DNA from 4 places in the Hafnia paralvei genome. Region 4 is predicted to be linked to each of the others. Evidence: predicted binding sites of a transcription regulator. Region 4 holds the regulator's gene; each other region holds the start of a gene.
The links. Region 4 encodes PhoB, which activates phosphate uptake and scavenging genes when phosphate is short. Its sites were predicted from a motif close to CTGTCATAAAACTGNCNNAT; they were not measured.
Positions count from the first base shown of each region.

Region 1: phoA (alkaline phosphatase) is a predicted target of PhoB. The motif match lies at 2,428-2,447, and genes of this name have one in related genera.
Region 2: glpT (glycerol-3-phosphate transporter) is a predicted target of PhoB. The motif match lies at 1,955-1,974, and genes of this name have one in related genera.
Region 3: pstS (phosphate ABC transporter substrate-binding protein PstS) is a predicted target of PhoB. The motif match lies at 6,078-6,097, and genes of this name have one in related genera.

Region 1 covers NZ_CP083737.1:892,296-900,437, forward strand. Annotated here, with positions in the region: gene lplT (lysophospholipid transporter LplT) at 1-1,082, shown strand, start outside; gene K9N75_RS04065 (NADP(H)-dependent aldo-keto reductase) at 1,132-2,172, opposite strand; gene phoA (alkaline phosphatase) at 2,641-4,020, shown strand; gene K9N75_RS04075 (hypothetical protein) at 4,230-5,060, shown strand; gene K9N75_RS04080 (TerC family protein) at 5,124-5,840, opposite strand; gene mutH (DNA mismatch repair endonuclease MutH) at 5,942-6,628, opposite strand; gene rppH (RNA pyrophosphohydrolase) at 7,341-7,874, shown strand; gene ptsP (phosphoenolpyruvate--protein phosphotransferase) at 7,887-8,142, shown strand, end outside.
Region 2 covers NZ_CP083737.1:4,176,038-4,184,179, reverse strand. Annotated here, with positions in the region: gene glpQ (glycerophosphodiester phosphodiesterase) at 1-241, opposite strand, end outside; gene glpT (glycerol-3-phosphate transporter) at 386-1,741, opposite strand; gene glpA (anaerobic glycerol-3-phosphate dehydrogenase subunit A) at 2,189-3,844, shown strand; gene glpB (glycerol-3-phosphate dehydrogenase subunit GlpB) at 3,834-5,105, shown strand; gene glpC (anaerobic glycerol-3-phosphate dehydrogenase subunit GlpC) at 5,102-6,301, shown strand; gene K9N75_RS19355 (PTS transporter subunit EIIC) at 6,896-8,142, shown strand, end outside.
Region 3 covers NZ_CP083737.1:4,702,488-4,710,629, forward strand. Annotated here, with positions in the region: gene atpG (F0F1 ATP synthase subunit gamma) at 1-458, shown strand, start outside; gene atpD (F0F1 ATP synthase subunit beta) at 492-1,871, shown strand; gene K9N75_RS21665 (F0F1 ATP synthase subunit epsilon) at 1,892-2,311, shown strand; gene glmU (bifunctional UDP-N-acetylglucosamine diphosphorylase/glucosamine-1-phosphate N-acetyltransferase GlmU) at 2,585-3,964, shown strand; gene glmS (glutamine--fructose-6-phosphate transaminase (isomerizing)) at 4,185-6,017, shown strand; gene pstS (phosphate ABC transporter substrate-binding protein PstS) at 6,241-7,278, shown strand; gene pstC (phosphate ABC transporter permease PstC) at 7,342-8,142, shown strand, end outside.
Region 4 covers NZ_CP083737.1:3,312,421-3,320,562, forward strand. Annotated here, with positions in the region: gene ppk1 (polyphosphate kinase 1) at 1-1,106, shown strand, start outside; gene ppx (exopolyphosphatase) at 1,131-2,654, shown strand; gene K9N75_RS15705 (PstS family phosphate ABC transporter substrate-binding protein) at 2,783-3,739, opposite strand; gene phoR (phosphate regulon sensor histidine kinase PhoR) at 3,739-5,088, opposite strand; gene phoB (phosphate response regulator transcription factor PhoB) at 5,198-5,887, opposite strand; gene sbcD (exonuclease subunit SbcD) at 6,106-7,365, shown strand; gene K9N75_RS15725 (AAA family ATPase) at 7,362-8,142, shown strand, end outside.

The sequences.
Region 1 (8,142 bases), 2.3 Mb from region 4:
AACAGCTCTATCCCGACTGGAGCCAACCGGTTTTGCAGATGGCGTTTGTGGCGACTTATATTGTGCTCGCGCCGTTTGTCGGGCAGTTTGCCGATAGTTTTTCAAAGGGCCAAGTGATGATGGTCGCCAACTCGCTGAAACTGCTAGGGGCGCTGGCAATCTGCTTTGGTTTTAATCCTTTCTTGGGATATGCCTTGGTGGGGATTGGTGCTGCGGCTTACTCACCGGCTAAGTACGGGATCCTCGGCGAGATCACCAGCGGCGATCAGCTAGTAAAAGCAAATGGTTTGATGGAGGCCTCCACAATTGTCGCAATCCTCATTGGATCTGTGGCGGGTGGCATGATGGCTGACTTGAACGTGATTGCGGCGTTAGCCCTCTGTGTGCTGGTGTATGGGGCAGCGGTTGTGGCTAACGGGTTCATTCCGAAATTAAACCCCGCACATCCCGCTCGCTCATGGAACCCGGTTCGCATGGTGTCTATTTTTGGCGATGCATGTCGTGTGCTTTGGAGCAATCAGGAAGCACGCTTCTCGCTGATCGGCACTAGCCTGTTTTGGGGCGCAGGTGTTACGTTGCGTTTCCTGCTGGTGCTGTGGGTGCCTGTGGTTCTGAATATTACGGATAACACTACGCCGACTCTGCTGAATGCGATGGTGGCCGTGGGGATTGTTATCGGCGCGGGTGCGGCGGCAAAACTGGTGACGTTAACGACGGTTAAACGTTGTTTACCGGCGGGCGTCTTAATCGGTGTCGTCGTAGCTTGGTTTGCGATGCAAAGCAGCCCATCGCTTTCCTATGTGTTGTTAGTACTGGTAGGCATTTGCGGCGGATTTTTTGTGGTGCCGCTTAATGCGCTCCTGCAAGAACGGGGTAAACACACCGTTGGTGCAGGTAATGCCATTGCCGTGCAGAATCTTGGTGAAAATACCGCGATGTTGTTGATGCTCGGACTCTACTCGCTGGTAGTCAAAGTCGGCGTGCCCGTAGTGGGGATTGGCGTGGGGTTTGGCGTGGTATTTGCCTTGGCCATTGTCGGTGTGTGGGGATGGGACGTTGTGCGCAGGAAGCGCAGCGCTTAAACCTTATTCGTTTCCCCTCCCAATATCGGGAGGGGGCTTATCTTAGCTTTTACGGCGCCGGATAAGTGAAGCGACCATGGATCTCTTCAATCGCCTTCAGCACTTCTTCATCTAGCACTAGATTTCTGCTTTCGATATTACTTTTTAGCTGTTCAAGCGTTGTTGCGCCAAGCAGCGTGCTGGCTACAAACGGCTGTTGGCGCACGAAAGCCAGCGCCATTTGTGCCGGATCTAAAGCGTGTTTTTTCGCTAACTGAACATACTCCGCGACCGCCGCTTCGGTTTGTTTGCTGGTATAGCGCGTAAAGCGGCTAAACAGGGTATTGCGCGCGGTGGCGGGTTTGGCACCGTTCAGATACTTGCCGCTCAAGGTGCCAAAGCCTAAACAGGAATAGGCCAGCAGTTCCACCCCTTCATACTGGCTAATTTCAGCCAGACCTACCTCAAAGCTGCGGTTGAGCAAACTGTAGGGATTCTGAATCGAAACAATGCGCGGCAGATCGTGTTTCTCTGCTAGTTGGAGGTAACGCATCACGCCCCAAGGCGTTTCGTTGGAAACGCCGATGTAGCGAATTTTGCCCGCACGAACCTGTTCTGACAGCGCTTCCAGCGTTTCTAAAATAGTGACCACCGGTTTTTGCTCGGTATAGCGATAGCCCAACTGACCAAAACAGTTAGTCGGCCGCTGTGGCCAGTGAAGCTGATAGAGATCGATATAGTCGGTATTAAGCCGTTTTAAGCTGTCGTCCAATGCGGCTCGGATATTTTTGCGATCGAGAGCCTGATCGGGACGGATCCCACTGTCATTGTTGCGGACTGGCCCAGTGATTTTTGTGGCGAGGACGATTTTCTCACGATTGCCGCGTTTGGCTAACCAACTGCCAATGTAAGACTCGGTAAGCCCTTGAGTTTCGGGACGTGGGGGCACTGGATACATTTCGGCGGTATCAATCAGATTAATCCCGCTGGCGATGGCTAAATCGAGTTGCGCGTGGGCATCAGCTTCGCTGTTTTGTTCCCCGAACGTCATGGTTCCTAAACCCAGTTCGCTAACTTCCAGCGAGCTGTGCGGAATGCGGTGATATTGCATAGCTGAGTATCCTTTAATTAGAACGTATTCTTGTACTCTTCATCCTTCATGCTGTCTCTGCGTTGGCTGCACTCGCTCACCCCAATCATGTACGTAGGTACGCGTCTGGGGATTTGCTCGCTTGCCGCCTTGATGCAACTTGAATGATTTTGCATATAGAGGATGGAACGTCACCCTCGTTTTATTTCTGCTACGACTTTACCAAGATTACGCTGATTTGTGCTTGCGCTGAACTGTCATATTTCTAGAACAACTTTGTCACAGAACCGTCACTAAGGCTTCTTATACTTCCTGCAAGTTTGAAGTGAATTTTTATCCCCTAACTCGTTGAAGTTACGTTAAGTCTGCAGCGAACATAGCGAAAGCAGGCTCGCCATCAACGATGATGGGAATAAATAGAGTATTTATTTACAAGGAGATAGTGAAGTGGCCTCTAAGAAAATTTTCCCGTTGTCTTTGGTTAGTCTAATGATGCTGATGCCTCCGTCCCATGCGGCGAATCCACCGATTGCTGATTTATCGGCGCGTGCCGCTCAGGGGGATATCACCCAGTTCGGTGGCGCTCGCCGTATGACTCAGGATCAAACCACCGCGCTGATCGCTTCGCTTAGTAATAAAACGGCCAAGAATGTGATTTTGCTTATCGGTGACGGCATGGGGGATTCTGAAATTACCTCTGCGCGTAACTATGCCGAAGGTGCTGGTGGTCAATTCAAGGGCATAGACGCGTTGCCGCTGACGGGACAATATACGCATTATTCTCTGAATAAGAAGACGCATAAACCAGACTATGTCACGGATTCTGCCGCGTCTGCCACCGCGTGGAGCACTGGCGTCAAGACCTATAACGGTGCATTGGGTGTAGATGTTAATGGCAAATCTCATCGCACTTTGCTGGAGATTGCTAAGGCGGCGGGTAAAGCAACTGGTAACGTTTCTACGGCTGAATTGCAGGATGCGACGCCGGCTGCGCAGGCATCACATGTGACTTCGCGTAAGTGTTATGGACCCAGTAAAACGTTGGAACTGTGTCCAGGCAATGCGCTTGAGAACGGCGGTGAGGGCTCTATCACCGAGCAGTTATTAAAGACACGTGCTGATGTTACGTTGGGCGGTGGCGCTAAAACTTTCTCTGAAACGGTAAACGCGGGTGATTGGAAAGGTAAAACCTTGATGCAGCAGGCCGAAGGGTCTGGCTATCAGGTGGTGACGGATTTGGACGGCCTGAATAAAATCAGTGTCGCAAATCAACAAAAACCGGTGTTAGGGCTGTTTGCTGATGGGAATATGCCGGTGCGTTGGCAGGGGCCGAAAGCCACTTATCACGGTAATCTGGATAATCCACCGGTGAGCTGTACTGTCAATCCAGAGCGTAGTGCGTCAACTCCAACGCTGGCACAGATGACAGAAAAAGCGATTTCACTGTTGGAGAAGAACAAAAACGGTTTCTTCTTGCAAGTCGAAGGGGCATCCATTGATAAGCAGGATCATGCTGCCAATCCGTGTGGCCAATTTGGCGAAACGGTCGATTTAGATGAAGCAGTGCAAAAGGCGTTGGATTTTGCACGTAAAGATGGCAATACGTTAGTGATCGTCACCGCAGACCATGCGCATTCTAGCCAAATTATTGCGCCGGAGAGCAAAGCGCCGGGATTGACTCAGGCACTGACTACTAAAGATGGTGCAATCATGGCAATTAGCTACGGCAACTCCGAAGAAGAATCACAGGAGCACACGGGGTCACAGCTCCGTATTGCGGCCTATGGCCCACATGCGGGCAATGTCGTCGGGCTGACGGATCAAACCGATTTGTTCTTTACCATGCGTGATGCGATGGGGCTGAAGTGATGGAGTGTCCGCGGATATAGCTATCGCGATACGTGTTTAGCCATATGAGACAAAAAACCAGATGTTATCCACATCTGGTTTTTTTATGTGCAGTGCTTACCTAAAATAGGTAGGAATTTTTATAAAGTAACGCTGAGGTATTTATTCATTGCATGATATGTTTTAGCTCTTAGTATTTTCTAAATAGCGTTTGTATTCAGAATTATCACATGAAAGAAAATAGCCCAGTAGATGGAAAAGCCTATATTGAGGGTGACGTAGAAGAACATCTCCGCTTTTATCGGCTATGTGGAATTATGGCTGCAGCAACCGCCGTATTTATTACCTTACTCATGGTATTGCTTTTCCCTGAAAGCATGTATGAAGAATCCTATCGTATTGCCTGCATTGTGTTTGGCCCCGTTACGTTAGTGTTAATCCTTGGAATGTTTAAATATCCGGTGGCCTGTAGCTGGATATTATTTGTCACTTTTCATTCTATGCTGCTGTACGCCTTTTTTGATGGAACAACGTTTAACCTCGTTATTTCTACGTTGTTTTCCTTGTTCTTTTTATTAGGCGCAGTTGCGATGACCCAATTTTCTTTTGGGGCTGTACGACCGCTTTGGTTGGCACAAAGAGGTTGGAAACCGATAACGTCACTCTGTTTACTGTCGGTATTGGTGACGCTTATCAGCAGCGGCTATGCCCTGCGCTGGATAGAGTTGAAAAAAGAAGATCCTTTGCAGTGGATTGAGTATCGGCGCGAAATGTTAAATCGGTATGTGAATGCAGCGCCGCAAGACGACCTTCAAGACAGTACATTCAAATTACGCCGCGTCAGGTTGGAAGGAAAAACGCTGGTGTTTGTTTTTCGAGTATTGCCTCAACAAGACCAGATTGTTGAAGTGGCCTTAGCCGAACATACTAAAGAACATTTTGCATCTCATTGTCGTGAGAAAGGGATCCGCGAGTACAACATGAAGGTCATGTATGTTTATCACGTGGGGCAGTTAGAGCATATCTTTGTTAGGGATAAAAAAGATTGCGATAAGACCTGAATCGGCGATAGCAAAAAGGAGAACCGAGGTTCTCCTTTTCAATTTTAGATAATGACAGAGATATTATTCGCTGGTTTTCTCTTTCTTGCTACGCAGTAGGTTCAGGGCTTCTACCGTCATAGAGAAGAACATCGCAAAGTAGATATAGCCTTTCGGTACATGTATGCCAAAACTTTCTAAGATCAGCGTAAAGCCAACTAGGATGAGGAACGACAGTGCCAACATTTTGACCGATGGATGACGTGCGACAAACTCACCAATTGGGCGCGCCGCAAACATCATGACTCCAACCGCAATCACCACGGCCGCCATCATAATAAATAGATGATCAGATAGACCAACGGCGGTGATGACCGAATCCAGACTAAAGATAATATCCAGCAGCATAATTTGGACAATGGCGCCCAAAAATGAGTGAACGTTGCTGGTCATGTCCTCACCACCGCCTTCGATGGTTTCGTGGATCTCTTTTATTGCCTTGTAAATAAGGAACAGCCCACCGAGCAATAAGATGAGATCGCGGGTAGAAACTGGGTGATCAAGCAGGGTAAATAACGGATGAGTCAGACGAATTACCCAAGCAATAGAAGCCAATAGGCATAAACGCATTCCCATCGCTGCTAATAAACCGATTCGACGGGCTTTATTCTGTTGAGCTTTAGGAAGTTTAGCGACAACCAGAGACAAGAAAATGATGTTATCAATGCCGAGAACAATTTCTAGAATAGTCAGCGTTCCTAGGGCTAACCAGGCATTGGGATCCACAATCCATTCAAACATGACGAAATACTACCTAAATAAATGTTAAACGAAGATTATACGCCTTCTTGAGACTTCAGGGAGCCTTAGGACGTATTGAAATTCATTGCGAGCGGTCAGAATCAGAGTAGAAAGTGCCGTGCGAGAAGGGCTGCGGTGAAGTTTTTCTTCAGGTAAAAACCACGGGGTAAGGTGTGAATCGGTTCACCATGCTCGCCTGTGGCTTCGGTTAGCGCGCGGCTATTTGCCGCTTTCGGACGAATTTGCAGCACTTCGCCGTGGCGAGCGGTAATACGCTCAACTTTCCCCAGTACGATCATATCCATCAATTCTTCCCAATCGCGTTTAAGTTGCTCGTCTTCTTCTGCGCTGGGTGTCCAGAGTAGGGGGCTACCCACTCGGCGCTGTTCTAATGGAATTTGGCGTTCGCCTTCAACGGGGATCCACAACACACGCTGAAGCTTATGGCGTACGTGGCTGGATTCCCAGGTAATGCCGCTATTTCCCGTCAAGGGAGCGACACACACGAAAGTGGTTTCTAGCGGTTTTCCGCTTCTATCAATAGGGATGGTTTTTAACTCTACACCGATTTCAGGAAAATCCTGCTCGGGTTTGCTGCCTGCGCTTGCGCCAAGGTAAAGCTCCAGCAGCATGCCAACCCATCCTTTGTCGCGTTTGAGATCGCGTGGAATAGCCACGGCTGCCTTGGACGCCAATTCGCCCAGAGTATAACCGGCCAATGACTGGGCTCGATTTAACAGTTGTTGCACATTTTCGGGAGCGGCAGTTGGCAGTTGAGGTGTTGTCATCATTGAAGTTTCATGCGTTTTGTACAGAACTCACTGCGTGGTTAAAAAACACACAGCTCGCTGTGGGTAAATATTGACGCGGATTGAATAACATCGAGCTAGAAATAATACCATGATTCATAAAAGAAAATATCTCAAAAATAGTTTTTACGGCAATTTCTAAAATTTGTTGTGCAAGACTAGACACCGACAATGAACAGGATCTTACACCTATTTATCCACAGATTTTTGGGATAACCCATTTATTTACCGATCACTGGTTTGATTTACAGGCTTGACGTAGGGGTTTTTTTGGGAAATTGACGCCTCAGTGTGCAAGTTTTGAGAATAAGCTGTGGATAAAATCGCCATTGGACGATCTTTAAACAAGCTAAGATCCAAAGCGTGCATAGATCACATTTCTACGCATCCGTGATAGGATTATCTATGTCTATTTGACTGATATATAAGATTAATGTCAGGATGTGTAAAGTTGGTGTTTTAGAGCTATCCAAAGGTTTACACCCTTTCCCCTGAAGTTCTACACAAATATATCCACAGAAAAAGTGAATAAAAACGACGTTGGGCACCGGGTAATGTTTATAACTATGGTTGAATCTGTGAGTTATCCCAATGTTATCCGTTTTTTACCCGATTTCATGCGGTGGTTTACCGCCACAGGGGAGTGTGAAACAATCACCCTATCTTGCGAATTTGCTATTGAGGTAGTCCAGTGATCGACGATGATGGCTACCGCCCAAACGTGGGTATCGTAATCTGTAATCGCCAGGGGCAAGTTCTTTGGGCCCGTCGCTTTGGTCAGAATTCTTGGCAGTTTCCTCAAGGGGGAATCAATCCCGGAGAAACCGCCGAGCAGGCGATGTACCGCGAACTGTTTGAGGAAGTAGGGTTGGGGCGAAAAGATGTCAAAATTCTTGCATCAACCCGCAACTGGTTACGCTATAAATTACCTAAACGTTTGGTGCGTTGGGATACGAAGCCGGTATGTATCGGCCAGAAGCAGCGTTGGTTTTTGTTACAGCTCATGTGCAATGAGTCTGAAATCAACATGCAAAGGAGTAGTACGCCTGAATTTGACGGCTGGCGCTGGGTCAGTTTTTGGTATCCGGTACGTCAGGTTGTCTCATTTAAACGCGATGTATATCGTCGGGTGATGAAAGAATTCTCACCTGTGGTCATGCCATTGCAGGAAGTGACCCCGCCAACGGCGCGGACCTCTCCTGCTTATCGCCGTAAAAGAGGTTAAGTGGCTTTAATCATGCTCACGCGTTTGCGGGAAATAGTAGAGAAGGTGGCTGCGGCCGCAAGCTTAACTGACGCATTGGAAGTGCTCGTTAACGAAACCTGTCAGGCAATGGACACCGAAGTGTGTTCCATTTATTTGGCTGACAACGATCGTCAATGCTATTACCTGATGGCGACACGCGGTTTGAAAAAACCGCGTGGGCGTGTGGTTACGCTGGCTTTCGACGAAGGAATTGTCGGGCTAGTTGGGCGTTTGGCTGAGCCGATTA
Region 2 (8,142 bases), 860 kb from region 4:
CGCGATCTAGATAATGATCGTGTAGTACAACCAGATGGTCATCCTTGGTCATCACCAGATCTTGTTCTAAATAATCAGCCCCTTGTGCATAGGCCATCGCCTTGGATGGCAAGGAGTGCTCAGGTAGATATCCGCTCGCTCCGCGATGGGCGATAACCACTTTATCGGCAGCCTGAGCACTCATGGCCAGAGTTCCGCTTAGCAGCAGGCCAGCCATAATCGTATTGAATCGTAGGTTCATGGTTTTCCCTTATTATTTTCCACGCCCGTGTTGCTTCACATTGCATTGTATTGGTATCCAGATTGAATGCATTAGGCGCTACCGAGGTAAAAAAAGGCCGCGACGCAAGGAGTTACGACGCGGCCTAATGAAACACATCAATGGTTAGTTTCCGCGGTTTGCCGCGATCTGTTCGTGATGTTTCTTCTCGTTGATCATCACGATTAACAGCAGGATAACGGCCAGAATGCTACCGCCAATCATCACCATAAAGCCGCCGTCCCAGCCGAAGAAGTCAACGGTGTAGCCCACGATGGCGCTAGCAGCAACGGAGCCGCCAAGGTAACCAAACAGACCGGTAAATCCGGCTGCGGTCCCCGCCGCTTTCTTCGGTGCCAGTTCAAGCGCGTGCAGGCCGATCAGCATCACAGGACCGTAGATCAGGAAGCCGATGATGATCATACAAGCCATATCGACGCCAGGATTACCCGCAGGGTTCATCCAGTAGACGATGGTGGCGATTGTCACCAGTACCATGAAGAACACGCCTGTAGCGCCACGGTTGCCGCGGAAGACTTTATCCGACATCCAGCCACACAGCAGGGTGCCCGGAATGCCCGCGTATTCATACAGGAAGTAAGCCCAAGAGGATTTATCCAGTGCGAAGTGTTTCACTTCTTTCAGATACGTTGGTGACCAGTCCAAAATGCCGTAGCGCAGCAGATAAACAAACACGTTAGCGATAGCGATATACCACAACAGTTTGTTTGGCAGCACGTACTGCATGAAGATTTGTTTAGCAGTTAGTTCTTCTTCTGCTTTTTCACTGTAATCATCGGGATAGTCGTTTTTATATTCTTCAATCGGTGGCAGGCCACAGGACTGAGGAGTATCACGCATCAGACCAAAAGCGATCAGCGCTACTAAGATAGCGGCGATAGCCGGCATATAGAGTGCGGCGTGCCAGTCGTTAAACCATGCCATACCCAGCAGGAACAGCAACGGAGGTAAACCGCCCCCCACGTTATGGGCACAGTTCCAGACCGAAACGATACTGCCGCGCTCTTTCTGCGACCACCAGTGAACCATGGTACGGCCACATGGTGGCCATCCCATTCCCTGGAACCAGCCACACAGGAACAGCAGCACGAACATTACCGCGATGCTTGAGGTAGCCCACGGCACAAAGCCCATGAACAGCATGACCGCGGCAGCTAAGATCAAACCCGCAGGTAAGAAGACGCGTGGGTTGGAGCGGTCAGAGACCGAGCCCATGATGAATTTGGAAAAACCGTAGGCGATGGAGATACCTGAAAGCGCAAAGCCTAGGTCGCCACGAGAGAAGCCTTGCTCGATGAGGTAAGGCATGGCCAGAGTAAAGTTTTTACGCACCAGATAGTAGGCCGCGTAACCGAAGAAGATCCCCATGAAGATCTGCCAACGTAAGCGACGATAGGTCGGATCGACCTGCGCGTCAGGCAGTCGCTTGACGTGCGCTGCGGGTTTAAAAATGCTTAACATATAGATATGCCTCCGATGGCTTTCTCATTCTTTTGTGTTTCCTTTATCGATTCCCCAGTGAGCTCGGTAAAGGTCTGCTGTGTGCCTATGATAAGTAGAACAGCAATGTTTTAATTTTTGTGCCGCTTTCCGTTCAGCAAAGTGTTATCCATTTTCTTTTTCGAGCGTAGGGTATTCAAACGCGCATTTCTTTACTGTGAGAGATCGCTCAAATTGTTACAGTTTTATGAATGCGATGCTGATTTTGAGCGGTTAGTTAATTTTTTGAAACCAAAAATCATACTACCCCAGTGATAATGATCACAAAAATGGTTAAATGCGCGCTAATCACTTTCGTTTTGTGCGCGTATTTGCTCCTTATCAAACAATTTTAGTGTGGGTTATGTCTTAATAGCCCTAATCGTTTTATCCGCATATTCATTGTTGTGAAAAGGTCGGGAGCCATTCATGTTACAAAGCCCAGCGACACAAGAGACTGATGTCATCATCATCGGGGGCGGTGCTACCGGTGCAGGGATTGCACGCGACTGCGCACGGCGTGGCCTACGCTGCATTTTATTGGAACGTCACGATATTGCGACGGGAGCAACCGGTCGTAACCATGGCTTATTGCACAGCGGTGCGCGTTATGCGGTAACCGATGGCGAATCCGCGCGTGAATGTATTGAAGAAAATAAAATTCTTAAGCGGATCGCTCGCCATTGCGTAGAACGTTCCGACGGGCTTTTTATCACGCTTCCTGAAGACGATTTGGGTTTTCAGTCCGGCTTTATTGAAGCCTGCCAAAAAGCGGGTATTGATGCGCAGGCCATCGACCCGAAAGAAGCGCTACGGCTTGAGCCTGCGGCAAACCCAGCGTTGATTGGGGCGGTACGCGTGCCAGATGGCACTGTCGATCCTTTCCGTTTAACCGCAGCGAACATGTTGGATGCTCGTGAGCATGGAGCACAGGTACTGACCTATCATGAAGTTAGCGGTTTGTTACGCCATGGCGATCGGATTACCGGCGTGCGCGTTATCGACCATAAATCCCGTGAAAGTTATGAAATTCACGCTCAGATTGTGGTGAATGCCGCAGGGATCTGGGGGCAACATATTGCCGAATACGCGGATCTCCGCGTACGTATGTTCCCAGCTAAAGGTGCGTTGCTGATCTTAGGACACCGTATTAACAACATGGTGATCAACCGCTGTCGCAAGCCCGCCGATGCCGATATTTTGGTTCCTGGCGATACTATTTCACTTATTGGAACCACATCCACGCATATCGACTACGATCAAATCGACAATATGATCGTTACGCCTGAAGAAGTAGATATTCTGATCCGAGAAGGTGAAAAACTCTCACCTAAGATGGCGAGAACACGTATTTTGCGTGCTTATGCGGGTGTGCGCCCATTGGTTGCGAGCGATGACGATCCGAGTGGACGCAACGTTAGTCGTGGCATTGTTTTACTCGATCACGCGGTGCGCGATGGTTTGGAAGGCTTCATCACCATTACCGGTGGCAAGCTAATGACCTACCGCCTAATGGCGGAATGGGCTACGGATAAAGTCTGCGAAAAATTGGGTATCACAGCCGCTTGCACCACGGCGACGGAGGCATTACCCGGTTCCCAACATTCTGCAGAAGAGACGCTGCGCAAGGTGATTTCACTGCCGGCGACGATCCGTGGCTCCGCGGTGTATCGGCATGGCGATCGTGCCGATCGTATGCTGGCTGGGGATCGTTTGAGCAACAGCCTGGTGTGCGAGTGCGAAGCGGTCACCGCGGGTGAGGTACGCTATGCGGTTGATTCTCTGACGGTGAACAATTTAGTCGATCTACGTCGTCGTACGCGAGTGGGGATGGGCACCTGTCAGGGCGAGCTATGCGCTTGCCGCGCTGCTGGATTACTCAACCGCTTTAAAGTGACCACACCAAAACAGTCTATCGATCAACTGTCTCATTTCCTTAATGAACGCTGGAAGGGCGTACGTCCGATAGCGTGGGGTGATGCGCTACGTGAAAGCGAGTTTACAGCTTGGGTTTACCAAGGTTTATGCGGCATGGAAGCACCTACGGTGAATCAGAGTGTTCAGGAGAATGACAATGAAATTTGATACGGTAATGATCGGTGGTGGCTTAGCTGGGTTGTTGTGTGGCATTCGTTTGGCTGAAGCGGGACAAAAGTGTGCCATCGTTAGCTCCGGTCAAAGTGCGCTGCATTTCTCCTCTGGCTCCTTGGATTTACTCTGCCAACTGCCTGACGGTAGCCCTGTAGAACAGCCGTTTGCGGCGCTAGAGGCACTGTTTTCACAAGCTCCTCAACATCCTTATAGCTTGATGGGACACGATGCTGTGGTTCGTTATGCGGCTGAGTCAGAGCGTTTGTTAGAACGCAGTGGGCTGGCGCTGGTGGGAAGCTGCCAACAGAATCATTTGCGTGTGACCCCGCTAGGGACTCGACGCACTACTTGGCTGAGCCCGAATGAGGTTCCGGTAAGTGCTTTAGAGGAATCGCTGCCGTGGAAACGTGTATTGGTGGCTGGCATTGAGGGATTCCTCGATTTCCAACCACACTTGGTGGCCAACTCTTTAGCAGAGCAGGGCATTGAAACTAAAATTGCTGAGCTGACGCTGCCTGCGCTCGATCGCTTGCGTAATAACCCAAGTGAATTTCGCGCGGTGAATATTGCCCGTGTGCTGGATTTACCTGATAACCAACAGCTTCTGATCGAAGAGCTAAACCGTTTAGCCCAGCAGGTTGACGCCATCATCATGCCTGCCTGTGTCGGTATGGAGCAGGCTGACGCGCTAGAGCATCTACGTTCACGGGTGAAAACGCCGCTGCTACTATTGCCCACCTTACCACCTTCGGTGTTGGGTATGCGTTTGCACCACCTATTACGCCGTCGTTTTCAGGCATTGGGCGGCGTGATCATGCCTGGTGATGCGGCGCTAAGAGCCGATCTGGACGAGGGTAAAGAGGTTAGAATTTATACGCGTAACCATACCGATATTCCTCTACGCGCCCACAACGTAGTGCTCGCTAGCGGAAGTTTCTTTAGCAACGGTTTAAAAGCGGATTTCAACGGTGTTACTGAACCCGTATTTGGTTTAGACGTGATTAGCGAAAGTGCCCGAGCAAACTGGAGTCAGGAGAATATGTTTGCCCCTCAACCTTATTTACAGTTTGGGGTGAAAACGGATTCACAGCTACGGCCAACGATTGATGGCCAGCCTGTGAATAATCTGCGTGTTATTGGCGCGGTTTTAGGCGGCTATGATCCTATTCAACAAGGCTGTGGGGCTGGTGTGTCAATGCTGACGGCCTTGCATGCGGCAGAACTAATTTTGGCTAAGGCGGAGGGCGCGCTATGAGCCTACATGCAGATAACAGTTTCGAGAATTGCATTAAATGCACCGTGTGTACGACCTATTGTCCGGTCGCGAAGGTTAACCCGAACTACCCTGGGCCGAAACAGGCGGGGCCAGACGGCGAGCGTCTGCGCTTAAAAGATCCCCTGCTTTATGATGATGCGCTGAAATATTGTACCAACTGTAAGCGTTGTGAGGTCGCCTGTCCGTCAGACGTGAAAATCGGCGATATCATTCAGCGTGCTAAAGCGAATTACAGCCAACATAAACCCACGCTGCGTGATGCTATTCTGAGCCATACCGATTTGATGGGGACATTATCCACGCCGTTCGCCCCGATTGTGAATATGACTACTGGCCTTAAACCAGTACGTAAGTTGCTGGATAAGGCGCTGAAAATCGATCACCGTCGTGAGCTGCCAAAATACTCGCTGGGTACATTCCGCCACTGGTATAAGAAACAGGCGGCAGAGCAGGCTAAATTTGCAGATCAGGTCGCGTTCTTCCACGGCTGCTTTGTTAACTATAACCATCCTCAACTGGGTAAAGATCTGGTGAGCGTATTTAACGCGATGGGGATTGGTGTACAGCTGTTGAAGCGTGAGAAATGCTGCGGTGTTCCTTTGATCGCTAATGGTTTTATTGAACAGGCAAAAAAACAGGCACGTGTTAATGCTGAATCATTGACCGATGCCGTGATCGGGAAAGGGATCCCAGTGGTGGCGACCTCTTCTACCTGTGCATTCACTATTCGTGATGAATACCCACATGTGCTGGATGTAGATACGACTCAGGTGCGCGAACACGTAGAGTTGGCAACGCGCTATCTTTATCGCTTGTTAGACGGCGGGCGTGAGCTGAAACTCAAAAGCACGCCGATGAAAATCGCCTATCACACGCCGTGCCACATGGAAAAAATGGGCTGGACTCCATATACGTTGGCCTTGTTGCAGATGATCCCCGGTGTTGAGCTAACGGTTCTCGACTCTCAATGCTGTGGTATTGCAGGCACCTATGGTTTCAAAAAAGAAAACTATGAGACATCACAGGGAATTGGCGCAGGGCTGTTCCGCCAGATAGAAGAGAGCGGTGTCGATTTAGTGGTGACTGACTGTGAAACCTGTAAATGGCAAATAGAGATGTCGACAAGTAAGAAGTGTGAGCATCCTATTTCGTTGCTGGCAAGGGCAATAGCTTAAGGTTATACCTGTTCTCGGCTATGGTATGGCGGTGTGATGTTTTGATGGCTGATGTGGTTATGGTGTAAGGCTTCGACCGCCTATTAATAACCGTTTTTACATGTAGCCTCCGTCGAAGGCGTCCGATGAGTGCCCCATTGCGTGGGGCTCTCAACTCGCGCGCTTTTATTCGAGATGCGATTTCCGCTCCGGTTTGGTATCGCCCATCTTGGGCGCCCCGAACTCCACCGGTACATCCTTGTACCGGTGGCTCTTCCTACCAATACTTAAACTTTTAAAAGATAAAAACAAAGACAAAGCAATGTTGTTTTGTCTTTATCGTGTTTAAAGAGTGCATGCTAGAGCTGTCGGCGGGGTTTTTGCTGGCTGACGAAATATTTAATGTATGTCACATAAACTCTGGAATAACGAAATCTTCGTTTCACAATAAAGTGATTTACGTTGCCTTAAAACCGAAACAGGTGTGCATTTCGAGGCTGTTTGTGCCTATTTTTTGCAACAGGTTCCTTTTAAAAAATAGAGTTGCTATAAAGTCTGTACTGGAAGTGAACTTATTATAATTAATTCAACCCTACTAATAATAAAGGAACAACTATGTCTGGAATACGGCAACGTACTCTGGAGAGTATGCAGCAATTCTCCAGAGCGATGATCGGTGCAGTGTTATTTTTGCCAGTAATTGGTTTGATTCTGGCGTTTAGTTCAATCTTAACTAACCCAACGCTTATTTCGGAAACGAGTTTTCTCCATCAACTAGGCCAGTTATTAGGTGACACCTTTTGGCCTCTTTTTGGTAATTTAGGTTTGCTTTTCTGTGTGGGTATTAGTTATGGATTAGCCAAAGATAAGAAAACAGAAGTCGCGCTGGTTTCTGTTATGTGCTTTATTATGTTTCTTGGCGCTAATCATTCTTGGCTTGAGCATACAAATGCGATAGCTGATAAAATAAATGGTGAGTATTATGGCACGGGGCAAACTCAATTATTGGGTTTTGTCGTTGTCGATATGGGGATATTTCTCGGTATTATTCTTGGCTGCACTATTGCTTGGGTACATAATAAAGTTTCATCAATAGAATTACCCGGCGCGCTCTCTATGTATGGCGGTGCAAAGCTGACTCTCATTGCGATGACACCGGTGGTGATTATTTATGCTATTGCCTTCACGTGGTTCTGGCCAATAATGACTCACGGCATCACGGCGATGACTGGCTTTATGAAAAACGCAGGCGTTGCGGGTGTTTTTGTTTATGGTTTCTTTGAGAAGTTTTTAATCCCAACAGGCTTGCACCATTTTGTTTGGTCTCCTTTCCAGCTTACACAAATTGGTGGGTCGTTAACGGTAGATGGTCAAACGATATCTGGAACACAGGCTATCTTCCTAGCCTATATGCGCCATCCTGACCTGACACCCGTCATGAACGATGCGCTACGTTTCTCTCAGCAAGGCATGACGACTATTTTTGGCTTGTCCGGTGCTGCTTTGGCTTTTTATCATACTGCAAAGCCTGAAAAGAAAATGCTTGCCAAGGCCGTTTTACTGCCCGCTATCATTACGTCTATTTTAACCGGTATTACTGAACCTATTGAGTTCACATTCCTATTTATTTCTCCTCTTCTGTGGTTTATACATGCCACATTAACCGCTGCATCTCAGGCGATTTGTGATTTGTTAAGCGTGAGGCCATGGGGCGCATCAGGGCTAATTGAATTTCTTGCCTATAACCTTCCATTGCCTGTTTCATTAACACGCTGGCCACTCTATGTGTTAATCGGTATCGGCCAATTTATCGCGTATTACGTTATTTTTCGCACTATTGTTGTGAAATTAAAACTTAAAAC
Region 3 (8,142 bases), 1.4 Mb from region 4:
AGGTAACCGGTATGGGTGATCACCCTTCCCTGTCTGAATTGATTGGGCCGGTAAAAGTGATGCTGCAGGCTTATGATGAAGGGCGTCTGGACAAATTGTATGTGGTGAGCAACAAGTTCATCAATACCATGTCTCAGGAACCTCAAATCCTTCAGTTGTTGCCTCTGCCACCGTCTGATGATGGCGAGTTGAAGAAGAAATCATGGGATTACCTGTACGAACCCGATCCTAAGGCGCTGCTGGATACCTTGCTGCGTCGTTATGTGGAATCTCAGGTTTATCAGGGCGTCGTGGAAAACCTGGCCAGTGAGCAGGCCGCTCGAATGGTTGCGATGAAAGCCGCAACAGATAACGGCGGTAGCCTGATCAAAGAGCTGCAGTTGGTATACAACAAAGCTCGTCAGGCCAGCATTACCCAAGAGCTCACCGAGATCGTCGGTGGAGCCTCCGCGGTTTAAGCTAGGTTTTACGAATTACGTAGAGGATTCAAGATGGCTACTGGAAAGATTATCCAGGTTATCGGCGCTGTGGTGGACGTCGAGTTCCCGCAAGATGCCGTGCCTAAAGTGTATAACGCACTTGAGGTGAAAGGCGGTGCCAAATTGGTACTGGAAGTTCAGCAGCAGCTAGGCGGCGGCGTTGTACGCTGTATCGCTATGGGTACTTCTGACGGTCTGCGTCGCGGACTGGACGTTGTTGACCTGGAGCACCCGATTGAAGTCCCAGTAGGTAAGGCGACCTTGGGTCGTATTATGAACGTACTGGGTGAGCCAATTGATATGAAGGGTGATATCGGCGAAGAAGATCGCTGGGCTATTCACCGTGAAGCTCCAAGCTACGAAGAACTGTCTAACTCGCAAGAACTGCTGGAAACCGGTATCAAAGTAATGGACCTGATTTGCCCGTTCGCTAAGGGCGGTAAAGTTGGTCTGTTCGGTGGTGCGGGTGTTGGTAAAACAGTAAACATGATGGAGCTGATTCGTAACATCGCAATCGAGCACTCAGGTTACTCTGTATTTGCCGGTGTGGGTGAACGTACTCGTGAGGGTAACGACTTCTACCACGAAATGACCGACTCCAACGTATTGGATAAAGTATCACTGGTTTATGGCCAGATGAACGAGCCACCAGGAAACCGTCTGCGCGTTGCGCTGACCGGCCTGACTATGGCTGAGAAGTTCCGTGACGAAGGTCGCGACGTACTGCTGTTCATCGATAACATCTACCGTTATACCTTGGCCGGTACTGAAGTATCAGCACTGCTGGGTCGTATGCCTTCAGCGGTAGGTTATCAGCCAACGCTGGCGGAAGAGATGGGCGTTCTGCAAGAACGTATCACCTCTACGAAAACTGGTTCAATCACTTCTGTTCAGGCCGTTTACGTACCTGCGGATGACTTGACTGACCCATCACCAGCAACCACCTTTGCTCACTTGGACGCAACCGTGGTACTGAGCCGTCAGATCGCTTCTCTGGGTATCTACCCAGCCGTTGACCCGCTGGATTCCACCAGCCGTCAGTTGGATCCACTGGTTGTGGGTCAGGAACACTACGACGTGGCTCGTGGCGTGCAGTCTATTCTGCAGCGCTATCAGGAATTGAAAGATATTATCGCGATTTTGGGTATGGACGAACTGTCCGAAGACGACAAACTGGTCGTTGCTCGTGCGCGTAAAATCCAACGTTTCCTGTCTCAGCCATTCTTCGTTGCTGAAGTCTTTACCGGTTCTCCGGGCAAGTTCGTCTCGCTGAAAGATACCATCCGTGGTTTCAAAGGCATTCTGGATGGTGATTACGATCATCTGCCAGAACAGGCGTTCTACATGGTTGGCACCATTGAAGAAGCAGTGGAAAAAGCCAAGAAACTGTAACGCCTTGAGAGGAGGTTGATATGGCTATGACTTACCATCTGGACGTTGTCAGCGCAGAGCAAAAAATGTTCTCTGGGCTGGTGCAAAAAATCCAGGTGACAGGTAGTGAAGGTGAGCTAGGGGTTTTCCCTGGTCACGCCCCGCTGCTTACTGCCATTAAGCCTGGCATGGTGCGTATTGTTAAACAGCACGGTGAAGAAGAGTTCATCTACCTGTCCGGCGGTATCCTTGAGGTACAACCGAGCTCGGTAACTGTGTTGGCTGATACCGCCATTCGTGGTCAAGACCTCGACGAGGCGCGAGCGATGGAATCTAAGCGTAAAGCGGAAGAACACATCAATAACTCGCACGGCGATGTTGACTATGCTCAGGCATCAGCGGAATTGTCCAAAGCGATCGCGAAACTTCGCGTTATCGAATTGACCAAGAAAGCGATGTAAGCAGACTCCAAATAGAAAAGCGGCTGAAAGGCCGCTTTTTTTTATTCTGAAAATAAGACTTTCCCCAGAGCAAAACCCGCCTAAACGTTGTGCAATTAACCTATTATTTGTCTCTGTTCGCAGACATATTTTCCCATTCTGCGTGCTGTTATTTATTATGTGTCTATTCCGCGGCCAGTGCGGCTTGCGAAAGTTTTGTGCTGAGAAATATGTAGTAATTCTGTTATCAAACAGGTTTACTTTGCCCATCAATTTGAATGAATCAGGTTGCTTATGTCTAACAGTTCTTTAAGCGTCGTCATCCTTGCTGCTGGCAAGGGGACTCGAATGTATTCCGATCTTCCTAAAGTGCTTCATCCGTTGGCTGGAAAGCCAATGGTTCAGCATGTTATCGATACGGCCCTAAAGTTGGGTGCACAGAACGTGCATCTGGTTTACGGTCACGGTGGAGATCTGCTCAAAGATAAACTGTCAGACCAGCCGCTAAATTGGGTGTTACAGGCTGAACAGTTGGGTACCGGTCATGCGATGCAGCAAGCCGCTCCACACTTCTCTGACGACGAAGATGTTTTGATGCTGTATGGCGATGTGCCTCTGATTTCTGAGGAAACACTGCAACGTTTGTTAGCCGCTAAACCGCAAGGTGGAATTGGTCTTCTTACCGTTAAGCTCGTTGATCCTACTGGCTATGGCCGCATCGTGCGTGAGAATGAGAATGTTGTTGGCATTGTAGAACATAAAGATGCCACGGCTGAGCAGCACAAAATCAATGAAATCAACACCGGAATTTTGGTGGCCAGCGGACGCGATCTGAAACGTTGGTTGGGTAAACTGGATAACAATAATGCGCAGGGTGAATACTACATCACAGATATTATTGCCTTAGCGCATCAGGAAGGAAACAAAATCGAGGCTGTCCATCCCGATCGTTTAAGCGAAGTTGAGGGGGTTAATAACCGTCTACAACTGTCAGCACTTGAGCGCGAATATCAGTCCGAACAAGCTCAGAAGCTGCTATTAGCGGGGGTTATGCTGCTTGACCCTGCACGTTTTGATCTGCGCGGTGAGCTTATCCATGGGCGTGATATTTCCATTGATACCAACGTGATTATCGAAGGTAACGTTAAGCTTGGCGATCGCGTGCGCATTGCGACGGGTTGCGTATTGAAAGACTGCGTTATTGGTGATGACTGCGAAATCAGTCCTTACACCGTCATCGAAAATGCCACGCTGGCCGCTGAATGTACCGTTGGACCCTTTGCTCGTCTGCGCCCAGGCGCTGATTTGGCTGAAAAAGCGCATGTTGGTAACTTCGTAGAAATGAAAAAAGCACGCTTGGGCAAAGGCTCAAAAGCAGGGCACCTTTCCTATCTGGGCGATGCTGAAATCGGCGATAACGTGAATATCGGTGCAGGCACCATTACCTGTAATTACGATGGCGCAAATAAGTTTAAGACTATCATTGGTGACGATGTGTTCGTTGGATCTGATACTCAGTTGGTGGCTCCTGTCACTATCGGTAACGGTGTCACCATTGCTGCGGGTACCACAGTGACTAAAGACGTAGCGGAAAAAGAGCTGGTCTTAAGCCGTGTGAAGCAAACACATATCCAAGGCTGGAAGCGTCCAGTAAAAGAAATAATCGCCAAATAAGATAGGTTATCCCCGTTAGACACGGTTGATGATTACCTCAGTAATCTGTTTTGCACTGTGCCTTGATCACTCAGGGCACAGAACAAAACCAGCAGTAAAAAATAATATCCCCAAAGGGGAATCGCTCCAATCTCTACAGGCTCGGGGCACAAAATCAGATCGTACGGACATCGACAGAACAGCAAACGAAATGCTGTTCTTGTTATAGGAATCAAACACTATGTGTGGAATTGTTGGCGCAGTTGCGCAGCGTGATATTGCAGAAATCCTGTTAGAAGGTCTGCGCCGTTTAGAATACCGGGGTTACGACTCAGCGGGTTTGGCGGTGGTGGATAATCAGGGGCATATGCAACGTATCCGCCGTGTCGGAAAGGTTCAGGCATTAAGTGATGCCGTCGTTGATAGCCCAATGACCGGCGGCACCGGCATTGCGCATACTCGTTGGGCAACTCATGGTGAACCAACGGAACAAAATGCTCACCCGCATGTTTCTGAGCATATTGCCGTGGTGCATAACGGTATTATCGAAAACTACGAATCACTGCGTACCCTATTGATTGAGCGTGGCTATCACTTCACCTCTGAAACTGACACCGAAGTTATTGCTCATCTGACGCACTGGGAACAACAGCAGTCAGGTGGTTCGTTGTTAGAAGTGGTTCAGCGTGTGATCCCTCAACTACGCGGTGCATATGGCACTGTGGTAATGGATGGTCGTCATCCCGATGTTCTCGTAACTGCACGTTCCGGTAGCCCTCTGGTCATCGGCTGCGGTATGGGTGAAAACTTTATTGCTTCCGATCAGTTGGCTTTGCTGCCAGTGACTCGCCGCTTTATCTTCCTCGAAGAGGGGGATATTGCTGAAGTGACTCGCCGTACGGTGAAAATTTTCGATAAAGACGGTAATGCTGTCGAGAGAGCCGAAATTGAATCCAACGTACAATATGACGCGGGTGATAAAGGCGCATATCGCCACTACATGCAAAAAGAGATTTATGAACAGCCTCTAGCAATTAAAAATACGTTGGAAGGCCGTTTTAGCTATGGCAAAGTCGATCTGAGTGAACTGGGCGAAAAAGCAGATACGCTGTTGGCCCAAGTAGAGCACATCCAGATTATCGCATGTGGTACTTCATACCATTCAGGAATGGTCGCGCGTTACTGGTTTGAATCTTTGGCCGGTGTGCCTTGTGACGTTGAGATAGCTTCTGAATTCCGCTATCGCAAATCTGCGGTACGTAAAAATAGCCTCATTATTACGCTGTCCCAATCGGGAGAAACCGCGGATACACTGGCGGCGTTGCGCTTATCGAAAGAAATTGGTTATTTAGGCTCTTTGGCTATCTGCAACGTGGCGAGCTCATCTCTGGTTCGTGAGTCAGATTTAGCACTCATGACCAAAGCGGGTACTGAAATTGGTGTTGCTTCTACCAAAGCCTTCACCACTCAGCTAACCGTACTGTTGATGCTGGTGGCGCGTATTGGTCGTTTGCACACGATGCCTGAAAAGGTTGAACAGGATATCGTTCATGCGCTGCAAGCACTGCCTGCACGTATTGAGCAGATGCTGTCGATGGATCAAGGCATTGAAGATCTTGCCGAAGATTTTATGGACAAGCAACACGCGCTGTTCTTGGGGCGTGGCGATCAATATCCCATCGCTATGGAAGGGGCTCTGAAGCTAAAAGAGATCTCTTACATTCACGCGGAAGCTTATGCTGCGGGTGAGTTGAAGCATGGGCCGTTAGCGTTAATTGATGCTGATATGCCAGTGGTAGTGATTGCACCGAACAACGAGCTGTTGGAAAAATTAAAATCCAACATTGAAGAGGTTCGTGCTCGCGGTGGCTTGCTGTATGTCTTTGCTGATAAAGATGCCGGTTTCACCGATAGTGAAGGTATGCGAATCATTTCATTACCGCATGTGGAAGAGGTGATAGCGCCAATCTTCTATACCGTGCCGCTACAGTTGCTTTCCTACCATGTTGCGCTGATTAAAGGGACTGACGTCGATCAGCCTCGAAATTTGGCGAAGTCTGTGACCGTAGAGTAACCATTCCACAAGCCCCGTACGCGGGGCTTTTTCTTTCGCGTTCAGATACAAATATTTCACCTGTCACAAAACTGTCATATTCCATACATTTTAGTGTCATCAAACTGCCTTATTTTCCCTCCTGCACCATACTTAAACTTGATTGTTCACACAGTAGCTGATGAATAACACTCCCTGTGGAGGGAATATGAAGCCGATGCGTTCCTTGGTTGTAACTAAAAAGATGGTTACCAATAAGACTGTTGCTGCCATTGTTGCTGCAACCTGCTCTCTGACTACGATGTCTGCATTTGCCGCTACCAGCTTGACCGGTGCCGGTGCCACCTTCCCTGCACCTGTTTATGCCAAGTGGGCTGATACCTACCAGAAAGAAACTGGTAATAAAGTTAACTATCAAGGTATTGGTTCTTCCGGCGGTGTTAAGCAAATCATTGCTAAAACCGTTGATTTTGGTGCTTCCGATGCGCCCCTGACCGATGACAAATTAGCCGCAGATGGCCTATTCCAATTCCCTACCGTGATCGGTGGTGTAGTTCTGGCAGTGAATATTCCTGGTTTGAAATCAGGTGAACTGACTCTGGATGGTAAGACGCTGGGCGATATCTATCTGGGTAACATCAAAAAGTGGAATGATCCAGCTATCACGAAATTAAATCCGGGGCTGAAACTGCCTGATACCAATATTGCCGTCGTTCGCCGTGCAGATGGTTCAGGTACTTCTTACGTATTCACCAACTATCTGGCAAAAGTAAATCCAGATTGGAAATCTAAAGTTGGCGCGGGTTCTACGGTTAACTGGCCAACAGGGTTAGGCGGTAAGGGTAACGACGGCGTGGCCGCGTTCATTCAGCGTCTGCCTGGTTCTATTGGTTATGTGGAATATGCCTACGTTAAGCAAAGCAAACTGGCTTACACCAAGTTGATCTCGGCTGATGGCGACGCAGTACTGCCAACTGAAGAGAGCTTTAGCAATGCGGCTAAAGGTGCTGACTGGAGTAAATCCTTTGCTCAAGACCTAACCAACCAGAAAGGTGCTAATGCATGGCCGATCAGCTCAACAACGTTCATTCTGGTGCACAAAGAGCAACAGAAGCCAGAGCAGGGCGAAGCAGTACTGAAGTTCTTTGATTGGGCATACAAAAACGGTGGCAAAGAAGCCAGCGCTCTCGACTACGCTCCGCTGCCGAGCTCCGTTGTTGAGCAGATCCGTGCTGCTTGGAAAACCAATGTAAAAGACAGTTCTGGTAAAGCATTGTACTAATGTTTCATCCGCTTCCAGTGCTGATGTTCTGGAAGCGGAACTCTAGTTTAAGAAGAGAATCGCATGGCTGATCATCCGTTATCTAAGCCTTCGTTGCCCAAGAAAGAATCAAAAATAAAACCACCGAGCAAGAACGGTGACGTTATCTTTGGTGCTCTAGTTAAACTAGCTGCACTGATTACCCTATTGCTGCTGGGCGGCATCATTGTTTCGCTGTTTATCGCGTCGCTGCCGAGTATTCAGAAGTTTGGTTTTTCCTTCCTGTGGTCCAAAGAGTGGGACGCTCCGGCCGAACAATTTGGCGCGCTGGTTCCGATTTACGGCACTATCGTCACCTCGATTATTGCTCTAGTGATTGCGGTTCCTGTGAGTTTTGGTATCGCCCTGTTTCTGACGGAGTTGGCTCCTAATTGGTTGCGCCGTCCTTTAGGCGTGGCGATTGAGCTGTTGGCAGCCATTCCGAGTATTGTATATGGCATGTGGGGGCTATTCGTATTTGCACCTCTGTTTGCCGAATATTTCCAAACGCCAGTAGGCGATGTTTTGTCGGGTATTCCCATTGTCGGTGAGCTGTTTGCTGGCCCTGCGTTTGGTATCGGTATTCTGGCTGCGGGTGTGATCCTCGCCATTATGATCATTCCTTATATCGCTGCGGTCATGCGTGATGTGTTTGAGCAGACACCGGTGATGATGAAAGAGTCTGCTTATGGTATCGGCTGTACGACATGGGAAGTGATGAGTCGCATAGTGCTTCCGTTCACCAAAAATGGAGTGATTGGCGGCATCATGCTAGGGCTAGGTCGTGCACTGGGTGAAACCATGGCGGTTACTTTTGTGATCGGTAATACCTACCAGTTAGACAGT
Region 4 (8,142 bases):
ATATCTGGTTCGATAAATTCCGCAACGGATTCGACGCCATCCGCGATCACGATGTGCTGCTTTACTATCCGTATCACACCTTCGAGCACGTACTTGAACTGCTACGTCAGGCCTCGTTTGACCCCAGCGTGCTAGCCATAAAAATCAATATCTATCGCGTCGCCAAAGATTCCCGCATTATCGAATCGATGATCCATGCAGCACACAACGGGAAAAAAGTGACCGTCGTGGTGGAGCTGCAGGCACGCTTCGATGAAGAAGCCAACATCCACTGGGCGAAGCGTTTAACCGAAGCCGGCGTGCATGTCATTTTCTCCGCGCCAGGGTTGAAAATCCACGCCAAGCTGTTCCTGATCTCTCGTAAAGAAGGCGATCACATCGTTCGTTACGCTCATATCGGTACCGGTAACTTCAACGAAAAAACCGCGCGTCTGTACACCGACTATTCCCTACTCACCGCCGATGCGCGTATTACCAACGAAGTGCGTCGGGTGTTCAATTTTATTGAAAATCCGTATCGTCCGGTCAGTTTCGAGCATTTGATGGTATCGCCACAAAACTCGCGTCGTATGCTTTACCAGCTTATCGATCAGGAAATTACTAGTGCACAGGCAGGGCTCAGCGCTGGGATCACGCTGAAAATCAACAATCTAGTTGATAGAGGCTTGGTCGATCGCTTATATACCGCCTCTTCGGCTGGGGTAAAAATTCGCCTTTTGGTACGTGGCATGTGCTCGCTGGTGCCAAATATTCCGGGCGTTAGCGAAAACATTCAGGTTATCAGCATCGTCGATCGATTCTTGGAACACGCGCGCGTCTACGTGTTTGAAAATCATGGCGATCCGCTGGTATATCTCTCATCTGCCGACTGGATGACGCGCAATATCGACTATCGTATTGAAGTTGCCGTATCTCTGCTCGATCCAACGCTGCGCCAGCGCGTATTGGATCTGTTGGAACTGCAGTTCAGCGATACCGTCAAAGCACGTTTTCTTGATAAAGATCTCAGTAACCGCTATGTTCCGCGCGGAAATCGCCGCAAGGTACGCTCTCAGTTGGCTATTTATGATTACCTCAAAGCTCTTGAACAACCCGATAACCAATAACAATTACAGACTTATAGGCCGCTTATGCCGCTAACTCATTCTAATAATAAACCGCAGGAAATTGCTGCTATCGATTTAGGCTCTAACAGTTTCCATATGGTTATTGCCCGTATCGTTAACGGCGCGCTTCAGGTTCTGGGACGCCTGAAGCAACGGGTACATCTCGCCGATGGCCTAGACAGCAACAACATGCTGAGTGAAGAAGCCATGGAACGCGGCATCGCTTGTTTGGCATTGTTTGCTGAGCGTTTACAAGGGTTTCCTGCAGAAAACGTCTGTATCGTTGGCACCCATTCGTTGCGTCAAGCCGCCAATGCGGAAGAGTTTCTCAAACGGGCAGCAAAAGTGATTCCCTACCCGATTGAGATTATTTCCGGTCACGAAGAAGCTCGCCTGATTTTCATGGGCGTAGCGCACACCCAGCCAGAAAAAGGGCGCAAGCTGGTGATTGATATCGGCGGCGGCTCCACGGAAATGGTGATCGGCGAAGATTTCGATCCGCTGCTGGTCGAAAGCCGCCGGATGGGCTGCGTCAGCTTCGCTCGACAGTTCTTCCCGAACGGCACTATTAGCAAAGATAACTTCCAGCGTGCGCGCCTAGCTGCGGCGCAAAAGCTGGAAAATATGGCATGGCAGTATCGCATTCAAGGCTGGCAAGCTGCTCTCGGCGCGTCGGGTTCGATCAAGGCGGCCCATGAAGTGCTGATTGCTTTGGGCGAAAAAGATGGGCTGATCACGCCAGAACGTCTGGAATTGCTGCGCAGTGAAGTCCTCAAGTACAAACGTTTTAGTGAGCTGACACTACCGGGGCTATCAGAAGATCGCCAAGCCGTCTTTGTACCGGGGCTCTCCATTCTCTGCGGTGTGTTTGATGCGCTGGCGATTAAGCAGCTACGTCTTTCGGACGGCGCATTGCGCGAAGGGGTTCTGTATGAGATGGAAGGCCGTTTCCGCCATCAGGACATCCGCAGCCGCACCGCACGCAGTTTGGCGGAACATTACAATATAGACCGCGAGCAGGCTCAACGTGTGCTCAGTACGGTACAACAACTTTATGCGCAATGGATGGCGCAGAACAGCAAACTGGTGCATCCACAGTTGGAAGCACTGCTTAACTGGGCGGCGATGCTGCATGAAGTTGGCTTAAGCATTAACCACAGCGGCATGCATCGCCATTCGGCCTATATCCTGCAAAACACCAACCTACCGGGGTTTAATCAGGAACAGCAGTTACTTCTAGCAACGTTAGTACGTTTCCACCGCAAAGGCGTGAAGCTCGATGAACTGCCACGTTTAACGCTGTTTAAAAAGAAACAGTACATTCCGCTGATTCAAATTTTGCGACTAGCGACGCTGCTAAACAACCAGCGCCAGTCCACCACCACGCCGGAATCACTAGAGCTAGAAACGGATGGTTTCCACTGGATCCTGCGTTTCCCTAAAGGTTATTTGCAACAAAATAACCTTGTACAGCTGGACGTGGAAAAAGAGCAGTCATACTGGAAAGATGTTGAAGGCTGGCATCTATTGGTAGAAGAGCAACTGTGAAGTAAAAATATTATATGAGCCATCCCCGATGATAAATCAGGGAAATATGAAACCTAGTCGTACTTATTTAGCTGGTGGATAATACCACCAGCTTTATTTCAGATTATGGACAATTTAATTAGGTGTCTTTACTTCAACCCCAACTCCGCTCTCACTCGTGCGATATCAGCCGCCGACAGCGGCATATAGCCATCCTGTAACACCAGCTTTTGCCCTTGCTCTGAAAGCACACTATCCATAAACGCCGCAGTTAATGGCGACAGAGGCCGCCCCGGTGCTTTATTCACATAAATGTAGAGATGGCGCACCAGCGGGTAACGACCTTGCACAATATTTTCAGCCGTCGGTTCTACCGCAGGGCTGCCAAATTTGCTTACCGCTAGCGTTCGCACACCGCTGGCGCGAAAACCGATACTGGCATAGCCAATGCTGTTGAGTGAGCCCGCAACGGCCTGCACCACTGACGCAGAGCCCGGCAGTTCGTTCACCCTTGGGCTGAAATCACCGTCGCACAGCACCTGCTGTTTGAAATAGCCATAGGTGCCAGATGCAGAATTACGGCCATAGAGCGAAATGGCACGCGATTTCCACTCCCCTCCCAATCCCAACTTTTTCCAGTGGGTGATTGGGGAAGCTTCACCACAGCGCAACGTGGTGGAGTAGAGACTATCGAGCTGATTAAAACTAATTTCACGCAGCGGATTATCCTGATGCACTAACACAACCAGCGCATCCAACGCCACCGGCACCGCCAGCGGTGGATAACCATAGCGTTGTTCGAAGGCTGAAACTTCTGCCGCCTTCATTGGCCGGCTCATCGGACCTAACTGTGCTGCCCCCGCAGCTAACGCCGTTGGCGCACTGGAAGACCCCGCCGCCTGTAGCTGAACGTTCACGTTGGGATTATCTTGCGAAAAATTCGCCGACCACAGCGACATCAGGTTCACCATGGTATCGGAACCCGCGCTAGAAAGATTACCTGACAGCATGGATTGGTTTGCAGTAGCCAGCGACGGGTAAATAATAACGCTACAAACGACACCAACAAGCGCCGCTCTCCAATACTTTAATTGACGTCCCTGCATCAAATTTCCTTACTCGGAAGCCCTTTCTGGCCCTTGTTTTTTGCCGTTGGTTTTTCACTGTCCAACGGTACAATTAAATGGGGTGGAAGAGTAAAGACGAAACGCGTTCCCAAGCCAATTTCACTCATGATATTCAACGTGGCTTCGTGATGATTCAACGCATGCTTCACAATGGCCAAACCAAGGCCGCTGCCGCCGGTTTGCCGCGAACGCGCTTTATCTACTCGGTAGAAACGCTCGGTTAAATGCCCTAAATGCTCTGGCGCAATGCCCGGTCCGTTATCGCTCACCTCAAACTGTGCGCCCTGCGCTGTTTGCTGCCAGCAAACCTCGATTTTCGTGCCGTCAGGCGTATGGTTCACTGCGTTATACACCAGATTCGATACCGCACTACGCAACTGATCGTCATTGCCAAACACCTTCAGTTTGTCATTAATGCGGAAAGTGATTTCATGGCGACCATTGCTCAATGAGAGAGCTTCTCGCTCCAACATATGGAGCATTACCGGTATATCGACAATTTCATTGAGTGCAATCGGCGGTGCGGCTTCTATTTTTGACAACGTCAGCAGCTGTTTTACGAGACTATCCATGCGTCTGGTTTGTTCCTGCATGGTAACCAGCGCTTTTTGTCGCACCGGCGCCGCCATATCTTCATCGTTCATCATTTCCAGATAGCCCTGCAACACCGTTAGCGGGGTACGTAGTTCGTGGCTAACGTTGGCAAAGAAGTTACGGCGAGTGCCTTCTAATTGTCGTGTTTGCGTGACATCACGCGCCACCATCAGAAGCTGGCCTTCGGCATAAGGCATCACACGAAATTCAACAAAACGGCCATTATTCAGATGCAGAGTAAGCGGACGAGTAAAATCTTGGGATTGCAGATACTGAGTAAATTCGGGGTAACGCAGAAGGTTGAGAATATGCTGACCATTGTCTTCCGGCCAACGGAAGCCCAACAAATGTTGGGCCAGTCCATTACACCAAAAAATATTCCCTTCTTCGGTTGTCATGATGATCGCATCGGGGAGAGATTCTGCCCCGCTACGAAAACGTTTAATCAGTAATGCTAGTTCACGCCGTCTGCGACGGTTACGTTGCTGCATCTGGTAGAGGCCGTAGAACAAGGGTTCCCAACTGCCTCGCCCTGCGGGGGGGGTCATGCTACGGTCAACCCATAGCCAATGGGAAAGACGCAGTTGGTTATAGCAATGCCATCCCAAGAGCGCTAAAACAGCAGTCAATAGAAACCACGGCAAATAGCCGATCAGTAGCCCGAGGATCAATGCTGGAATACAGCAAAACACCAGCTCCAGCAGCAATCTTTTCCAGGATAGGCGTTCAAGCACGGTGTTGGCTCTTTATTCTTAACGGAATAGACATAAGGGCTTCCCCAGAATCGTCAAAGCCGCACTCATGCGGCCTTATTCTTAAACGTGCACATCGCGAGCATAGGATTCAAAAACGTGCCGAGAAACGATAACCCGTACCGCGTACGGTCTGCACCATTTTATCATGCCCGCTCAGCTCAAGCGCTTTGCGCAAGCGGCGAATATGTACATCAACGGTGCGATCTTCTACATAAACGTTAGTGCCCCACACATGATTTAGCAACTGCTCACGGCTATAGACACGCTCTGGATGCGTCATGAAAAAATGCAGAAGCTTAAATTCGGTAGGTCCCATATCCAGCGGGGCTTCGTTAGCCATAACGCGGTGCGAGGTCGGATCAAGACTCAACCCCTGCACTTCAATGACCTCTTCCACCGCCATCGGGGAAATTCGCCGCATTACGGCCTTAATTCTTGCCACCAGCTCTTTCGGAGAAAAAGGTTTGGTAATGTAGTCATCCGCCCCCACTTCTAAACCACGCACCCGATCCTCTTCCTCTCCGCGTGCAGTTAGCATCATCACAGGGATTTCACGCGTTAGCGCCTCGCGCTTAATATGCTTGATGAACTGGATCCCTGAACCGCCGGGTAACATCCAATCCAATAAGACTAAATCAGGATAAGGCTCAGACAAAGAGTTCACCGCGCTGTCATAATCCTCTGCTTCTACCGGTTGGTAGCCGTTTTGCTCAAGAACAAAACACACCATTTCACGAATTGGCGCTTCATCTTCTACTACCAATATGCGTCTGGCCATTGTTAATCCTGCTTAAGTTTGGTTGCGGGCGCCATTATGCGTCAGATTTATGACAGATTTATGAAAAATAACAGTATACCCAATATCACTGTCATAAATGTTTTTGTAAACAGTAAACCGAACTTATGCCGACGGCTTCACGTCCTCCCGAGTTTGCGTATAATCCCTCTATTCTCCGTAGCCCCTAGGCTACGTTCAGCAAGGACGGCAGGAGTACCATGCGTCTTATTCATACTTCAGACTGGCACCTCGGTCAGCATTTCTATACCAAAAGCCGCAGCGCAGAACATCAAGCTTTCTTAAGCTGGTTGATTAAACAGGCTAGCGAGCATCAGGTTGATGCCATTATTGTGGCAGGTGATGTGTTTGATACCGGATCGCCGCCCAGCTATGCGCGCGAGCTGTACAACCGCTTTGTGGTAGAGCTACAGACAACCGGCTGTCAGTTAGTAGTATTAGGTGGAAATCATGACTCGGTAGCCACGCTGAACGAATCGCGGGATTTACTGGCTTGCCTAAATACGCAGGTTATCGCCAGCAGCGCGGGGGATTTACAGCATCAGGTTCTGCCCTTAAAGCAACGTGACGGTTCTGTCGGCGCCATCCTGTGCGCCGTGCCCTATCTACGTCCACGAGACATTCAAACCAGTATGGCGGGTCAATCGTCGGCTGAAAAACAGAATGTGCTACAGCAAGCCATCGCCGAACATTACCAGTCGCTATACGATCTCGCAGCCGCTCAACGTGATGCATTAGGCGGAAACCTCCCGATCGTCGCCACCGGACATCTCACAACGATCGGCGCAAGCACCTCTGACTCCGTGCGTGATATTTACATTGGCTCGCTGGATGCGTTTCCAGCTTCGGCATTTCCGCCCGCAGACTATATCGCGCTTGGGCACATACACCGGCCACAGCGTGTGACCAGCAGCGAACACATTCGCTACAGCGGCTCTCCGATTCCACTGAGCTTTGACGAACTGGGCAGCGAAAAAAGCATCTGTCTGGTCGATTTCACCGGTTCGACGTTAGAAAAAGTCACGCTACTGCCGGTGCCGCAGTTTCAACCCATGCAGCTTATCAAAGGCAGTATTGAGCAAATCGAACATCAACTCGCCGCGTTTAAAGATTGCGATAACGAAAAACCTATCTGGCTGGATATCGAAATCAGCAGCAGCGCCTATTTAAACGATCTACAACGCCGCATCCAACAACAGACAGAATCTCTGCCAGTTGAGGTTATTTTGCTACGCCGCAGTAAAGAGCAACGCCTCAGCGCTCTCACCCGCCAAGATAAAGAAACGCTCAGCGAACTGAGCGTCAGCGATGTGTTTGAGCGCCGCTTGGCGCAAGAAGAAACCGAGGATGAAAACGTGCTCGCCCAGCAGGCGCGAATTCGAACCCATTTCCATCGAGTGCTGGATGCTCTGGTACTAGAGCAAAATCAAGACGATACCGCAGAGGGGCATAACGCATGAAAATCCTCAGCCTACGCCTAAAAAATATCAACTCGCTCAAAGGTGAGTGGAAGATCGACTTCACGCGCGAGGATTTTGCCAACAATGGTCTTTTTGCCATTACCGGCCCAACGGGGGCGGGGAAAACCACGCTGCTTGATGCGCTATGTTTAGCGCTTTATCACCAAACGCCGCGTTTGAAAGTTTCGCCTACGCAAAATGAGCTTATGACCCGGGGTACCGCAGAGTCCTTGGCCGAGGTTGAATTCGAAGTCAAAGGCACCGGATACCGTGCATTCTGGAGCCAGCGCCGCGCCAACAACAAACCAGAAGGCAATCTACAAGCGCCGAAGGTAGAGCTGGCATACATCGCCGACGGCGAAATTATCACCGATAAAATTCAAACCAAGCTGCACAAGATTGCCGAAATCACCGGCTTGGATTTTGGCCGTTTTACCAAATCGATGATGCTGTCGCAGGGGCAGTTTGCCGCGTTCCTCAATGCCGATCCCGCCGAGCGCGCAGAGCTACTGGAAGAGCTGACCGGAACCGAAATTTATGGCCAGCTTTCCGAACAAATTTTCCAGCGTTTCAAACAGGCCAAAATCGATCTCGATGCGCTACACGAACGTGCTGCGGGTGTAGAACTGCTGAGCGAAGAGGCGCTTGCCCAGCTCGCCGAACGCTTGGCACTGCTACAAAACGAAGAGCAACACCAAGAGACGGCACGTAAAACGCTGACGTCTGAACTTCAATGGTTGCAAAAACACCAAGAGCTGACGCAAAACCGCGAGCTAT